Regions from separate parts of the Micromonospora sp. KC721 genome, predicted to be linked through region 2. Evidence: predicted binding sites of a transcription regulator. Region 2 holds the regulator's gene; the other holds the start of a gene.
What was found. The regulator HrcA, encoded in region 2, represses chaperone genes, less so after heat shock. The targets are predictions, from matches to a motif close to GGTTNGCACNCTCNNNNNGAGNGTGCNAACC.

Region 1: groES (co-chaperone GroES) is a predicted target of HrcA. The motif match lies at 4,136-4,166, and genes of this name have one in related genera.

What each region holds. Positions count from the first base shown of each region.
Region 1 is NZ_SMJY01000201.1:309-9,432, forward strand. Features, by position in the region: gene E1182_RS25475 (sugar ABC transporter substrate-binding protein) at 1-802, opposite strand, end outside; gene ybaK (Cys-tRNA(Pro) deacylase) at 1,075-1,557, opposite strand; gene E1182_RS25485 (methyltransferase domain-containing protein) at 1,562-2,782, opposite strand; gene E1182_RS25490 (DUF397 domain-containing protein) at 2,826-3,014, opposite strand; gene E1182_RS25495 (helix-turn-helix transcriptional regulator) at 3,005-3,805, opposite strand; gene groES (co-chaperone GroES) at 4,301-4,615, shown strand; gene groL (chaperonin GroEL) at 4,685-6,331, shown strand; gene E1182_RS25510 (molybdopterin-dependent oxidoreductase) at 6,520-8,265, shown strand; gene E1182_RS25515 (WhiB family transcriptional regulator) at 8,347-8,730, opposite strand; gene E1182_RS25520 (helix-turn-helix transcriptional regulator) at 8,983-9,124, shown strand, end outside.
Region 2 is NZ_SMJY01000267.1:727-6,618, forward strand. Features, by position in the region: gene E1182_RS28190 (MOSC domain-containing protein) at 1-598, shown strand, start outside; gene E1182_RS28195 (hypothetical protein) at 628-1,488, opposite strand; gene E1182_RS28200 (enoyl-CoA hydratase-related protein) at 1,607-2,407, opposite strand; gene hemW (radical SAM family heme chaperone HemW) at 2,427-3,650, shown strand; gene E1182_RS28210 (DUF4870 domain-containing protein) at 3,688-4,320, opposite strand; gene hrcA (heat-inducible transcriptional repressor HrcA) at 4,642-5,664, shown strand; partial or broken gene E1182_RS28220 (DnaJ domain-containing protein) at 5,740-5,892, shown strand, end outside.

The sequences.
Region 1 (9,124 bases), on a different contig from region 2:
CCGTGGCGTCCTGGCCGGTCACCGGGACCTTGCCGTTGAGCTTGTTCTTCTTCAGCACCGAGATGGCCGCGTTGCCGAGGCCGTCGTTGGCCGCCAGCACCCCGTCGATCTTGCCGCCGGCCTTGGTGAGCTGCTGCTCGAAGATCGTGGCGGCCTGGGTGTTGTCCCAGTCCGGCACGGAGTCGTCGGCGACCTTGGTGTATTCCTTCGAGTCGAACTTCGGCTTGAGCACCGAGTCGTACCCGCTCTTGAACAGCGTGGCGTTGTTGTCGGTCGGCGACCCGTTCAGGTAGGCGATCGCCGGGTTCTTGGCGCCCTTGTCGGTCAGGCACTTGGCCAGGCCCTCGCCCTGCAGCTTGCCGACGGCCTCGTTGTCGAAGCTGACGTAGTACTGCGCGGAGCCGCCGAGGGTGAGGCGGTCGTAGTCGATGGTGGCGACACCCTGCGACTTGGCCTTGTCGAGGACGGCCTTGCCGGTGCCGGAGTCCAGGTTGACGATCATCAGAACGGTGACCCCGTTGGTGATCATCTGGTCCGCGATGGTCTGGAAGGCGCCCTTGTCGCCCTGCGCGTTCTGGATGTCGTAGTCGACGTTCGCGGCCTTGAACGCCTCCTCCAGGAACTTGCGGTCCGCGCCCTCCCAGCGGGCGGAGGACTTGCTGTCCGGAAGGATCACGCCGATCTTCGGCTTCTTGTCGTTGCTGCCGCCGGCCTCGTTGCTGCCGGAGTTGTCGCCGCAGGCGACCATGCTGCCAGTGGCCAGCAGGCCCACGGCGGCGAAGGTGAGGAAGCCCTTGCGCATCTGCACGGGTCCTTTCGGGTTCTTGGGGGAGAGAACATGCCGTGTTTGTTGTGCCCGGCAACGTATTCCCGCCCACCAGTCGCCCGCAAGCCCGTCGAGGTCAGAAGATTGTTGGCTGCGGTAACAATTCAGCAACGTGGTTATGTCCCACCGGACATACACCCGCAATCACCTCGGGTGACCCTCCCCTTCCCCTGCGTTGATCATGGAGTTGGCGGTGGATTTGATCGCCACTCAGGCCGCAACTTCATGATCAACCCGCCGGTTGGGGGTCAGGGATGGCTGGCGATGGGAGCGGGGGTGGCGCTGGTCAGGGTCGCCAGATCCCCGGGGGAGAGTTCCAGTTGCAGGCCACGACGGCCGGCGCTGACGAAAACCGTGCCGTGGGTCAGCGCGGAGTCGTCCAGCACGAGAGGCAGCCGCTTACGCTGGCCGAGCGGACTGATGCCACCACGGACGTAGCCGGTGGCCCGCTCGGCGACCAGCCGGTCCGCGAGCACCGACCGCTTCCCGCCGACCGCCGTCGCCAGGGCCTTCAGATCCAGCTCGCCGGTGACCGGTACGACCGCCACGGTCAACGCGCCGTCGACCGCGCAGACCAGCGTCTTGAAGACCCGTTCCGGAGCAACTCCGATGGCCGCCGCGACCAACGCGCCGTAGTTCGGCGCGTCGGCTGGCACCTGGTACGGGTGGACGCGGTGCGCGATCCTCCGCTTCGTCAGCAGCGCCGTCGCCGGAGTGGCCTGTCCCGCCATGGCGTCACGCTAACCCCGCGCTACCCGCCCGGCCACCGCCCGCCGGCGCGGGGTGGCAGACCAGCGTCGTCGGCGCGCCGGCGATCCTGGTCAGCACCAGGCTCGCCGCGTCGCCGCCGGCCAACTTCAGGTCGCGTCGCAGCTTCTCCGGCTCCAGCGCCGAGCCTCGCTTGAGGATCTCCACCCGGCCGACGTGACGCTCGCGGAGCAGGGCGCGGAGGCGCTTCAGCGAGAACGGCAGCACATCGGTGATCTCCAGGCAGCGGGCGAACGGGGTGGCGGCCGGGGTGTCCGCGTACAGGTAGGCGATGGTCGGATCGGCCAGTGTGGCGTCCAGCGCCTCGGCCAACTCGGCGACCAGGTGCGCGCGGACCACCGCCGCGTCCGGGTCGTACAGGTAACGGCGCACCGGCCCGACCGGCGCCTCGGCGTCCCCCGACCCGGTGAGGGTGTTCACCGCATCCCCGCGCAGCACGCTCGCCCGGCGGGGCACCTCGGCCAGCCGCCCGCACCAGAGCGTCGCCTCCACCAGGTCGCCGTCCACGCTGACCCACTCCGCCTCCGCGCCGGCCGGAATCAGCGCGTGATCGATGCCTGGGGCGACCTTCACCACCGGGTACGCCACCCGCTCCGTGAGGCCAGTCACGAAGTCCCAGGGCGGGGAGTAGAGGTTCGGGTCGAAGACGCGTCGCCCGGTACCGGCCCGCCGCCGCGCCGGATCGCAGAAGACACCCTCCACCCGGGACACGTCGAACCCGGTGGCGTCGCCGACCTCCACGGTGAACAGTTCGGCCAGCCCGGCGGCCTCGGCGTTCAGGGCGGCCATCGCGGCGGTGACCGGATCCGCCTCCACTCCGTACACCCGGATGCCGGCACGGGCGGCGGCGAGCGCGTCGGCACCGAGACCGCAGCCGAGGTCGGCGAGGGTGCCCACCCCGGCGGCGCGCAACCGGTCGGCCCGCCGCTGCGCGACCGGCCGGCGGGTGGCCTGTTCCAGCCCGGCCCGGGTGAGGAACATGCCGGCGGCCTCGGCGCCGAACTTTCCGACCGCCCGCCGGCGTAGCTCGGCCTGGGTGAGCGCGGCGGCGGCGAGCCCCGCCGGCACCCCGGCCGAGCGGAGCGCGGCCGCCGCGGTCAGCGGGTCGCCGCCGGCCAGCTCGGTCGCCGCGGCGAGCGCTGCCGACCCCTCGGGGGTACGCAGCGCGGCAAGCTGGTCGAGATCCACCCGGCCATTGTCTCCGCCCGGTGCGGAGCGGCTGGCGGTGGTGTCAGCGGGTGGGGGTCGCGGCGACGAAGGTTCGCCAGTTCGACGGGGCGAACGCGAGCACCGGCCCGGCCGGGTCCTTGCTGTCCCGGACGGCGACGACGCCGGGCAGGTTGGCGGCGACCTCGACGCAGGCGCCGCCGTTGGCGTTACTGCGGGAGGACTTGCGCCAGGTGGCGTGGGTCAGGTCCATGTCTTCGCCACTTCCATGATGATTCGGGTGGACTGCCCCAGCGGCAGCGCCTCGGCGTTCACAGTCTCCCAGCGCCGGCCGAGGGCGGCAATGTCGTTCGGGCTGTCCACGGTCTGCCCCCGGAGCTGGTTGTCCAGGTGGGCCAGCCCGACGCCGCCGTCGAGCCGGGCCAGGATGAACGCCCCGTGGAGCCCGATGTGCCAGGGGGCGTCGGCCGGCACGACCCGCACCTGCACGTTCGGCCCGGCGGCGACGGTCAGCAGGTGTTCCAGTTGCTCGGCCATGGCGGCCCGGTCGCCGACCTGCCGGCGCAGCGCCTGTTCCTCCAGCACGGCGACGAACTGGGGCCGCCGGTCGCCGGTCAGCACCGCCTGCCGGGCCAGCCGGGCCACCACCCGCGCCTCGACCTCGTCGGCGGTCAGCTCGCCGCCCAGGGCGAGCATCGCCCGCGCGTACGCCTCGGTCTGGAGCAGCCCGGGAATCACGGTGGGGTCGTACCAGCGCAGCGAGGTCGCCTCCCGCTCGACCTCCTCCCACGGGCGGAACCAGTCCGGCGCGGCGTGGAACCGGATCAGCTCCAGCATGGTGCCGAAGAGGTCGCCGGTGTCCAGCGCCCGGTCCAGCCGGGCCAGGTAGTCCGGGGTGACCGGGGCGTGGCCCAGCTCGACCGCGCTCACGTGCGACGACGAGTAGTTGACCAGCTTGCCCAGTTCCTCCTGGCTGAGTCCCTGCGCCTGGCGGGCCCGGCGTAGCTGGGCCCGCAGGAACGTCAGTGTCGGTATCCGGGACACCGGTCTCTCCTCTCCACGGCTTCGGCAGCGGCCACCGACCGTAGGGATCCGGCCACCCTGTGGCGAGGGCTTGTCGGCGTGTCGCGGTGACGACTGGCGGAACTGTGGCGGCCCGGCGATTCGGCCGGGGTGGGGTCGCGGTCACTCGGTCCACTCCGCTTGCGGTAGGTGGGGGTGTTGTCGCGGGCGGACACCGCGACATGCGGCGATCGGAGTGGATCAAGGTGTGGAAGCCCTGCCAACGGGGTGGGGTCCTGTCCGGCGTGACGGCGACACGAGGACGCGCGTTGGCACTCTCCTTGACGGAGTGCTAGCCGAGGAATAACCTGCGATTAGCACTCTCACCCTGAGGGTGCCAGCTTCCGGGCCTTTCGGCGCGGAGGCTGAACGCCAGGCGGACCGGCACCCGCGACGACGGCCCCGCCCGGTGGCATGTGGCAGATTGACGCTGGTCGGCCTCGCCGTCCGGCTACGAAACCAGTACCCCAGGAGGGTATGCCCGTGACTACCGCGACCAAGGTTGCGATCAAGCCGCTCGAGGACCGGATCGTGGTCCAGGCGAACGAGGCTGAGACCACCACGGCGTCGGGCATCGTGATCCCCGACACCGCCAAGGAGAAGCCGCAGGAGGGCACCGTCCTCGCTGTCGGCCCGGGCCGGATCGACGACAAGGGCAACCGCGTGCCGCTCGACGTCAAGGTCGGCGACACCGTCCTCTACTCGAAGTACGGCGGCACCGAGGTCAAGTACGCCGGCGAGGAGTACCTGGTGCTCTCCGCCCGTGACGTCCTCGCGGTCATCGAGAAGTAAGCAACCGATCAGTGTCGTTGCCCCGGTCCGGCTCGCCGGGCCGGGGCACCGTCGCGTGAAGGGACATTCATGGCGAAGATCCTGAGTTTCTCGGACGACGCCCGGCACCTGCTGGAGCACGGTGTCAACGCCCTCGCCGACGTGGTCAAGGTGACCCTCGGCCCGCGCGGGCGCAACGTCGTCCTGGACAAGAAGTTTGGCGCACCCACGATCACCAACGACGGCGTGACCATCGCCAAGGAGATCGAGCTCACCAACCCGTACGAGAATCTCGGCGCGCAGCTGGTCAAGGAGGTGGCGACCAAGACCAACGACGTCGCCGGCGACGGGACCACCACCGCGACCGTGCTGGCCCAGGCGATGGTCCGCGAGGGCCTGCGCAACGTGACCGCCGGGGCCAACCCGACCGGTCTCAAGCGGGGTATCGACGCGGCGGCCGCCAAGGTCTCCGAGGCGCTGCTCGGCCGGGCCGTCGAGGTCTCCAGCAAGGAGGCGATCGCCAACGTCGCGACGATCTCCGCGCAGGACGCCACCATCGGCGAGCTGATCGCCGAGGCGATGGAGAAGGTCGGCCGCGACGGTGTCATCACCGTCGAGGAGGGCTCCGCGCTCACCACCGAGCTCGACGTCACCGAGGGTCTCCAGTTCGACAAGGGCTTCATCTCGCCGAACTTCGTCACTGACGTGGAGGCGCAGGAGGCGGTCCTGGAGGATCCGTACATCCTCATCACCACGCAGAAGATCTCGGCGATCGAGGAGCTGCTACCGCTGCTGGAGAAGGTTCTCCAGAACAGCAAGCCGCTGCTGATCATCGCCGAGGACGTCGAGGGCCAGGCGCTGTCGACCCTGGTGGTCAACGCGATCCGCAAGACCGTCAAGGTCTGCGCGGTCAAGGCCCCCGGGTTCGGCGACCGCCGCAAGGCGATGCTCCAGGACATGGCGATCCTGACCGGTGCCGAGTTGGTCGCCCCGGAGCTGGGCTACAAGCTCGACCAGGTCGGCCTGGAGGTGCTCGGCACCGCCCGGCGGGTCGTGGTCGACAAGGAGAACACCACCGTCGTCGACGGTGGCGGTCAGGCCGCCGAGGTCGCCGACCGGGTCGCGCAGATCCGCAAGGAGATCGAGGCGTCCGACTCCGAGTGGGACCGGGAGAAGCTGGCCGAGCGGCTGGCGAAGCTCTCCGGCGGCATCGCGGTCATCAAGGTGGGCGCGGCGACCGAGGTCGAGATGAAGGAGCGCAAGCACCGCATCGAGGACGCCATCGCCGCGACCAAGGCCGCGGTCGAGGAGGGTACGGTCCCCGGTGGCGGCGCCGCCCTGGCCCAGATCCTCCCGGCGCTCGACGATGACCTGGGCCTCACCGGCGACGAGAAGGTCGGTGTGTCGATCGTGCGCAAGGCGCTGGTCGAGCCGCTGCGCTGGATCGCCCAGAACGCCGGCCACGACGGCTACGTGGTGGTGCAGAAGGTCGCCGGCAAGGAGTGGGGCCACGGCCTCGACGCCGCCACCGGCAGCTACGTCGACCTGGTGAAGTCCGGCATCATCGACCCGGTGAAGGTGACCCGCAACGCGGTCACCAACGCCGCGTCGATCGCCGGCCTGCTGCTCACCACGGAGAGCCTCGTGGTGGAGAAGCCGGCGAAGCCGGAGCCGGCCGCCGCCGGTGGGCACGGCCACGGCCACGGCCACGGCCACCAGCACGGTCCGGGTTTCTGACGACCCGACCACACGGCAGACGAAGGGCGCACCCGTCATCGCGACGGTGCGCCCTTCGGCGTCTGTCAGGGCGGGGTCCGTCCCGCCGCCGAGGTGTCTCGCAGGCGAGCGTCAAGCGGTGCCCGGCGTTGGTTACGGAACGCTGACGTGGTTGGCGCAGCACCCGGCCGGCCGATCAGACTGGGTTGATGAGCAGCACCCCTCGCGGCCTGGCCGCACTGGCCGGGATCACCGCCGCGGTGGTGGCGATCGGGGCCGCCGAGCCGGTGGCGGTCCTCACCGGTCCCCGGTCGGCGCCGCTGATCGCCGTCGGTGGGCTCGTGGTGGACGTCGTCCCCGAGCCGCTGAAGCAGTTCGCCATCGCCGTCTTCGGCCGGTACGACAAGATCGCCCTGCTGGTCGGGACGGCGCTGCTGCTGGCCGCCGCCGCCGCGTTGCTCGGGCGGGCGGCGGTACGTCGACTGTGGCTCGGCCTGGCCGGTGTCGCGGCCTTCACCATCCTCGGGGTGGCCGCCGCGCTCAGCCGGGCCGGCGCGGACGCCACCGACGCGCTGCCCGCGCTGGTCGGCGGGGGACTGGGCGCACTGACGCTCTGGGCCCTCCTGGCCGGGCCGCTGGAGATCGACCCGTGGCCGTGGACCCCACCGACGCCCCCAGCAGCCCCGGCCGCCGCCGGGCGGTCGGCCGGTCAGCTGCCGTGGGACGCCGCTGCGGGGGCGCGGCAAATCCCACGTGGCGTGGAGGCCGTCGGCGGGGTGCCGGCGGCCGGTCCGGCGGAGGCGCCCGGCGGGGCGCCGGCGGCTGGTGGCGCGCAGGACCCAGGGGGACGGGCAACGGACGGGTCGACGCCCGTGGGCGGCATCGATCCGCAGGCGCGGCGGCGGTTCCTGCGCGGTGTGGGTGTGCTGGCCGGCGCGGCAGCGGTCACCGGCGTGGGCGGGCACTGGCTCGCCGGCCGGCGTGACGTGTCGGCGGCCCGGCGGGGCGTCCGGCTGCCCGCCCCGGTCTCCCCGGCCCCGGCTGTCCCGGCCGGTGCGGACCTGTCGCTGGCGCAGCTCGCCCCGTACGTCACCCCCGGCAGCGGCTTCTACCGGATCGACACGGCCCTGGTGGTGCCGCAGGTGGACCCGGAGACCTGGCGGCTGCGCATCCACGGGCGGGTTCGTCGCCCGGTCGAGCTGAGCTACGCCGACCTGCTCGCCCGACCGATGGTCGAGCGGTACGTCACCCTGGCCTGCGTCTCCAACGAGGTGGGCGGTGACCTGATAGGCAACGCCCGCTGGTTGGGCGTACCGATCGGCGAGCTGCTGGACGAGGTCGAGCCGGAGGTGGGCGCGGACCAGGTGGTGGGGCGCTCGGTGGACGGCTGGACCTGCGGCACCCCGACCGCGGTGCTGCGCGACGGGCGGGACGCGCTGCTGGCGGTCGGCATGAACGGCGAACCGCTGCCGGTCGCGCACGGCTTCCCGGTCCGGATGGTGGTGCCCGGCCTGTACGGGTACGTCTCGGCCTGCAAGTGGGTGACCGAGCTGGAGCTGACCAGCTTCGCCGACTTCGACGCGTACTGGGTGCCCCGCGGGTGGTCGGCGCAGGGGCCGGTGAAGACCCAGTCCCGGATCGACACGCCGCGCCCACGCAACCGGTTGACCGCCGGGCCGGTCATGGTGGCCGGGGTGGCCTGGGCACAGCACCGCGGCATCGGCCGGGTGGAGGTGCGCGTCGACGACGAGCCGTGGCGGGAGGCCACGCTCGCCCCGACGGTTTCGGTGGACACCTGGGTGCAGTGGTCGTGGCGCTGGACGGCCACCCCGGGCCGGCACACCCTCCAGGTCCGGGCCACCGATGCCACCGGCGCGACCCAGACCGGGCAGGAGCAGCCGGTCGCCCCCGATGGTGCCACCGGTTGGCACACGGTGACGGTGACCGTCCGCTGAGGCACCGGGGCCCGTACATCCGGGACGTGGCGGCACCGCGTCCGAGGTGCGGGACGCGGCGCCGGCGGGTGGCGGTCGGGATCAGGCGATCTTGCGCTGCTCCGGTACGGCGGACTTGTGCGGGTGGCCCAGCCGCGCCTCCAGCCGGGCGATGTCGACCCGGGTCTGGCGGCGGTCGGCGAGGTCCTCCCAGCCGAGGGCGAGCAGGCGCAGTCGCTCGGACTCGCTGAACCCGCCCCAGACGCCGTACGGCTCACGCACGGAGAGAGCGTGCGCGGCGCACTCGGCCCGGACGGGGCAGGCCCGGCAGACCGCCTTGGCGCCGGACTCGCGGCGCAGGCGTGAGGAGCCGCGCTCGCCGTCCGGGTGGAAGAACTGGGCGCTGTCGCGGCCTCGGCACGCGCCCAGCCGCTGCCAGTCCCACAGGTCGACGATGGGTCCGGGCAGTCTACGTACGTTCGACATCAGCACCCCTCCTCCCGCGCGGCACCGCGGAAGATCCTCGTTGAACCGGCGTCCGGGTGGTGTCCGCGCAGGCGCACCGTATCCGGCCTGGCGTCTCGGTACCCGAGCTTTCCCCGGCTCACACGTGTGTGATCGAAAACCACGGCAGCTCGCGGCAAATGCCCCATATGTCGGAAAAGTTCGGAGGATTGCCGGGAACCTCCCCCCCGGCCGACCCGGCCATGGTCTGCTCTCTGCGGAGAGGAGACCACAGTGCGTAACGTTCTCGTCTGTGTACGAACACCGCTCGCCGCGCAGCAGTTGACGTCGGCCGCCACACGGCTCGGCCTGGCCGCGGTCGTGCGGACGGCCGTCTCCGACCCCGAGGTGATGCTGCGGCTCGCCGAACGCCCGG
Region 2 (5,892 bases):
GGCGTGGGCAGGTGACCCGAGCGGTCGCAGCGGGATCGACAAGCGACCGGCCGGCGGGCCGGTGCCGGTGCGCTTCACCGGGGTCGTCGGCGACTTCATCGGCGAGCGGGCCCACCACGGCGGCCCCGACCAGGCGGTCTACGCGTACGCGGCGGAGGACGCCGAGTGGTGGTCGGCGGAGTTGGGCCGGCAGATCCCGCCCGGCGCGTTCGGCGAGAACCTCACCACCTGGGCGGTGGACGTGACCGGCGCGGTGATCGGCGAGCGGTGGGTGATCGGTTCGACCGTGCTCCAGGTGACGAAGCCGCGGACCCCGTGCACGACCTTCGCCGGCTACTGGGGCGTACCGGACCTGATCCGACGCTTCACCGAGCGGGCGGTGCCCGGGGCGTACCTGCGGGTGCTCCAGGAGGGTGAGATCGGCGCCGGGGATCCGGTGGAGGTGGTGGACCGGCCCGCGCACGGGGTCACCATCGGGGAGGTGTTCCGGGCGATGAGCCTCCAGCCCGAGCTGCTGCCCCGGCTGCTCGACGCCACCGACCTGCCCGAACCGATGTTGGAGAAGATCCGCCGTCGGGTGACCGGCGCCGGCCGGTAGGCGAACCTGCCGGGGCGGTTGGTGGTCGGTCAGCGTTCGGCGAAGACCTCCGCCAGCACCTGTCCGTCGGTCGGGCGGCCGTCGGCCACCTTGTCCCAGGTGCCGTCCTCGGCGGTCCACTCCAACTCCCCGAAGCGAACTCGCTTCACCCCGTGGTCCGGGGCGTGCGAGACCAGCCAGTGGGCGTAGCGCCAGCCGGCACGCGGATCGGTGACCGGGACGGTGAGGCCGGTCAGTTCGGCCGCCGGGGCCATGCCCGCCAGGCCCCAGTCCAGCGTGAGACCTCGGGTGAGCGCCGCGGCGGCGGCCTCGCCACGCATCACCGGCCGGCTGCTCACCGTGCAGGCCACCGCGCCGGTCGCCTCGCCGAGCAGGGCCCGGGTCAGCACCTCCGACTCGTCGGCCCACTTCTGGTACGCCGTCGGGAACGCCGACCGTTGGACGGCCTGGGCGGCGTCGGTGACCCGCATCTTCTCCCACCCGCGCACCTTCTTGAGCGCGGCGTAGAACCGGTTCGCGGCGTACCGCTGGTCCTGGATCTGCTCGGGGGTGCCCCAACCCTGGCTCGGCCGCTGCTGGAACAGGCCGAGCGAGTCCCGGTCGCCGTGCGCGAGGTTGCGCAGCCCGGATTCTTGGTACGCGGTGGCCAGCGCCACCACGACCGCCCGTTCGGGCATCTCCCGCTGCATGCCGATCGCCGCGATCGTCGCGGCGTTGGCCATCTGCTCGGCGTCGAGCTGCACCCTGCCGTCGGCCTGGACGGTGCAGGTGCGGGTGAGGAGGGGGAGTCGGAGACGTTCGCCGAGCTGCTGGATGGCGTAGACCCCGACCAGGGCTACCACCGCGACCACGACACCGGCTGCCACGATTGCCCGATTTCGCACCCGCACCTCCTGTTTCGAGGTTTCCAAGCGTACGGCCCTCCGGAGATGAATCGGGTCAGTCAACCGGCTCACCTTCCCCGGAAAATCAGGAATAAAGCGGGACGGAAGCAGACCTTTCAGGGAGCTAAGCCGTCGCCTCCCGCGCCGGAGTCGGCACCCAGGCCGCGTCCCGCTTCTCGCGGAAGGCGGCCACCCCCTCCCGCCCCTCCGCGGAGAGGAAGAAGGTGGTGGAGACGGCGGACAACGCGGCGATCTCGGTACGCAGGTCGGCGCCGGGCGGCCGGCGCAGCAGTTCCTTCGCCCCGGCGAGCGCCCCCGGCGCCCCCCGGACCAGCGACGCGCCGAACCGCTCGACCGCCGCGTCCAGCCCCGCGGCCGGCACCGCTGCGGTGACCAGGCCGATCTCGGCGGCCCGGCGGCCGTCGAAGGTGTCTCCGGTCAGGTACAGCTCGGCCGCCGCGCGGGGGAGCAGGCGGGGCAGCACGGTGGCGGAGATGACCGCCGGAACCACCCCGATCCGTACCTCGGTGAAGGCGAACGTCGCCTCCTCGGCGCAGACCGCCAGGTCGGCCGCCGCGATCAGGCCCAGCCCGCCGGCCCGCGCCGGCCCGGCCACCTTCGCCAACACCGGCTTCGGGCACTCCCACACCGCCGCCAGCACGTCGCCGAGCATCACCGCGGGCACCGAGCCGCTGGCGTACGCGGCCGCCGTCTCCTTCAGGTCCGCCCCGGAACAGAAGACCGGGCCGGTGTGGTCGAGCACGACGACCCGGACCGTGTCGTCGGCGACCGCCGCGGCGAGGCCGGCCAGCAACTCGGTCATCAACGGGGTGGAGAGCGCGTTGCGGTTGTGCGGGCTGTCCAGGGTGAGGGTGGTCACCCCACCGGCGGTGGCGACCCGCACGAGGCGGTCGGGAGTGGTCATGGCGGGCACACTAGTGGCCATGCCCGGCGTCCTTCCAGAAGGCGAGACCGTCCCCGCCGACGGGTCGCTGCCCGCCGCCGCCCTGCACGCGGTCGGCGCGCGTGGCTTCGGCGTGTACGTCCACGTCCCGTTCTGCGCCAGCCGCTGCGGCTACTGTGACTTCAACACGTACACGGCGGCCGAACTGGGCGGCGGCGCGGACCGCGAGTCGTACGCCGACACGGTCCTCGCCGAACTGGCGCTCGCCGCCCGGGTGCTCGGCGACGCCCGACCACCCCGGGTGGACACCGTCTTCGTCGGCGGTGGCACCCCGACCCTGCTCCCCGCCGACGACCTGGCCCGCATCCTCGACGGCATCGACCGCACCTGGGGACTGGCCGCCGACGCCGAGGTGACCACCGAGGCCAACCCCGAGTCGGTGACCCCCGGGTCGTTGAAGACCCTGCGGGCGGCCGGGTACACCCGGGTCTCGCTCGGCATGCAGTCGGCCGCGCCGGGAGTGCTGGCGGTGCTCGACCGGCGGCACAGCGCCGGCCGGGCCGTCGCCGCCGCCGGGGAGGCCCGGGACGCCGGGTTCGACCACGTCAACCTGGACCTGATCTACGGCACGCCGGGGGAGAGCGCGGCGGACTTCGCCGCCTCGCTGGCACAGGTCGTCGCCGCGGGCGTCGACCACGTCAGCGCGTACGCCCTGATCGTGGAGGACGGCACCCGGCTCGCCGCCCGGATGCGTCGCGGCGAGCTGCCGTACCCCTCCGACGACGTGGCCGCGGACCGGTACCTGGCCGCCGAGGCCGCCCTCGACGCGGCCGGTTTCTCCTGGTACGAGGTGTCCAACTGGGCACGTGACGAGGCGGCCCGGTGCCGGCACAACCTGCTCTACTGGACCGGTGCCGACTGGTGGGGGCTGGGGCCGGGCGCGCACAGCCACGTCGGCGGGGTGCGCTGGTGGAACGTCAGGCACCCCTCGGCGTACGCGAAGCGGCTGGTCGCCGGCGAGTCGCCCGGCCTGGCCCGGGAGATCCTGACCGCTGAGGAGGCACACACGGAGGACGTGATGCTGCGGTTGCGGCTCGCCTCCGGTCTGCCGCTGGCCACCCTGGATCCGACCGGGGCGGCCGGCGCGCGGCGGGCGCTCGCCGATGGCCTGCTCGACCCGGTGCGGTACGCGGCGGGCCAGGCCGTGCTCACCCTGCGTGGCCGGCTGCTCGCCGACGCCGTCGTGCGTGACCTGCTGCCCTGACCGGGCCGACCGGCCGCCTCGGCGGCCGGTCGGGGGATCACTTGATGAAGGTGGCCGACATCGGGTAGCGGTACAGCTGCCCCTCGTTGGCCTTCAGCCCGGCGATGACGCCGAAGATGATGCCGATGATCGTGGCGGCGGCGCCGATGAGGAACCCGAACACGAGGCAGGTGAGGATCCAGCCGACCAGGGCGATGATCGACCAGAGGAGCTGGAAGTTCAGCGCGGCGACCGCGTGGGCGCGGACGGCGGGGGACTGGTTGCCCCGGGCCAGCATCGCGATCAGCGGAGCCACCCAGCCGAACACGCCGCCGCCGATGAACATGCCGGCCGCGCCGCCGAAGTGCGCCACCAGTGCCCAGGTCTTGTCCTCGCCGCTGGGATAGCCCGGGGGCGGGGCGCCGTACGCGCCGCCGGGGTAGCCGGCGCCCTTCGGGTCGTAGCCGCCCGGCGGGGGATAGCCACCCGGCGGGGGATAGCCGCCCGGCGGGGGATAGCCACCGGGCGGCGGGTAGCCACCCGGCGGCGGCGGTTCTCCGCCGGGCGGGGGATAGCCGCCCGCCCCGGGCGCGCCGGACAGTGGTGCGGTGGGCGGCTCGGGGGAGGAGCCGAACGGGGCCGTGGGCTCGTCGGAGCCGCCGGCACCGGTAGGGCGAGGTGGTTCGGTCATGAAGGTCACGGTAGGGGCTGACGGCAAGGGGCACCAGAGTGACACCTCCGCCGAGATCCGGATGACCGCTCCTGGTGGGCCGGTGCGGCCGGCCGGCCGCACCGGTCGTCCGTCGCTGATCATCGCGTCGGCGGGAACGCCGACGTAGACTGGCACTCGGTACAGTCGAGTGCCAGAGCGTTGGGTGCCGGAGCGATGGTCGCCGGCACGGTCGGGTCGCCCGGCCGGTCGGTCGCCCGCCGCGTCGGTCGCCCGCGCGGTCCGGTGTCGTCGGCCCGGCCCCGGACCGCTCCGGACAGACGTGCGTCAGGAGGTGGGGAGATGGGTCTCGACGACCGCAAGCTCGCCGTGCTGCGTGCGATCGTCGAGGACTACGTCGCCACGCAGGAACCGGTCGGCAGCAAGGCCCTGGTCGAGCGGCACCAGCTCGGGGTCTCGCCGGCCACGGTGCGCAACGACATGGCCGTGCTGGAGGAGGAGGGCTACATCCGGCAACCGCACACCAGCGCCGGTCGGGTGCCCACCGACCGCGGCTACCGCCTCTTCGTCGACCGGCTCTCCCGGGTCAAGCCGCTCAGCCCCGCCGAGCGGCGGGCAATCGAACGTTTCCTGGTCGGCGCGGTCGACCTGGACGACGTGGTGCACCGCACGGTCCGGCTGCTGGCCCAGCTCACCCGCCAGGTCGCGGTGGTGCAGTACCCGTCGCTGGCCCGTTCCTCCGTGCGTCACCTGGAGCTGGTGCCGATCTCCACCACCCGGCTGATGCTGGTCATGATCGCCGACACCGGCCGGGTCGAGCAGCGGCTGGTCGAGCTGCCCGCACCGGTCCCGGCCGAGGACGTCACCGACCTGCGCCGGCTGGTCAACGAGAAGCTGGTGGGCAGCCGGCTGTCGGACACCCCGCCGCTGGTCCAGGCCCTCGTCGAGGAGTCGGCGCCGCACCTGCGCGGCGCCATGACCACCCTGTCCACCGTGCTGTTGGAGACGTTGGTCGAGCGGCACGAGGAGCGCCTCGCGCTGGCCGGCACGGCCAACCTGACCCGGGGTGGCCTGCTCGACTTCCAGGGTTCGCTGCGGCCCATCCTGGAGGCGCTGGAGGAGGAGGTTGTCCTCCTCAAGCTCATCGGGGAGGCCGAGCCGAGCACCACCCGGGTGCTGATCGGCGACGAGAACGAGATCGACAACCTGCGCGCCGCCTCGGTGGTCAGCACCGGGTACGGCCCGGGCACGACCATCGTCGGCGGTCTGGGGGTGCTCGGTCCCACCCGGATGGACTACCCCGGCACCATCGCCACGGTGAGGGCCGTGGCACGCTACGTGGGCGAGCTGCTGGCCCAGAACTGACGCAATGCAGGGCCCGGAGCCGGCTCCGGGCGACGACCGGCGCAACGTGAGACGAACATGAGGACACCGAACGCAGTGGCCAGGGACTACTACGGCATTCTCGGCGTGAGCCGGGAAGCCTCCGACGACGAGATCAAGCGCGCCTACCGCAAGTTGGCGCGCCAGTTCCACCCGGACGTGAATCCGGATCCGGAGGCACAGGAGAAGTTCAAGGACATCAACGCCGCG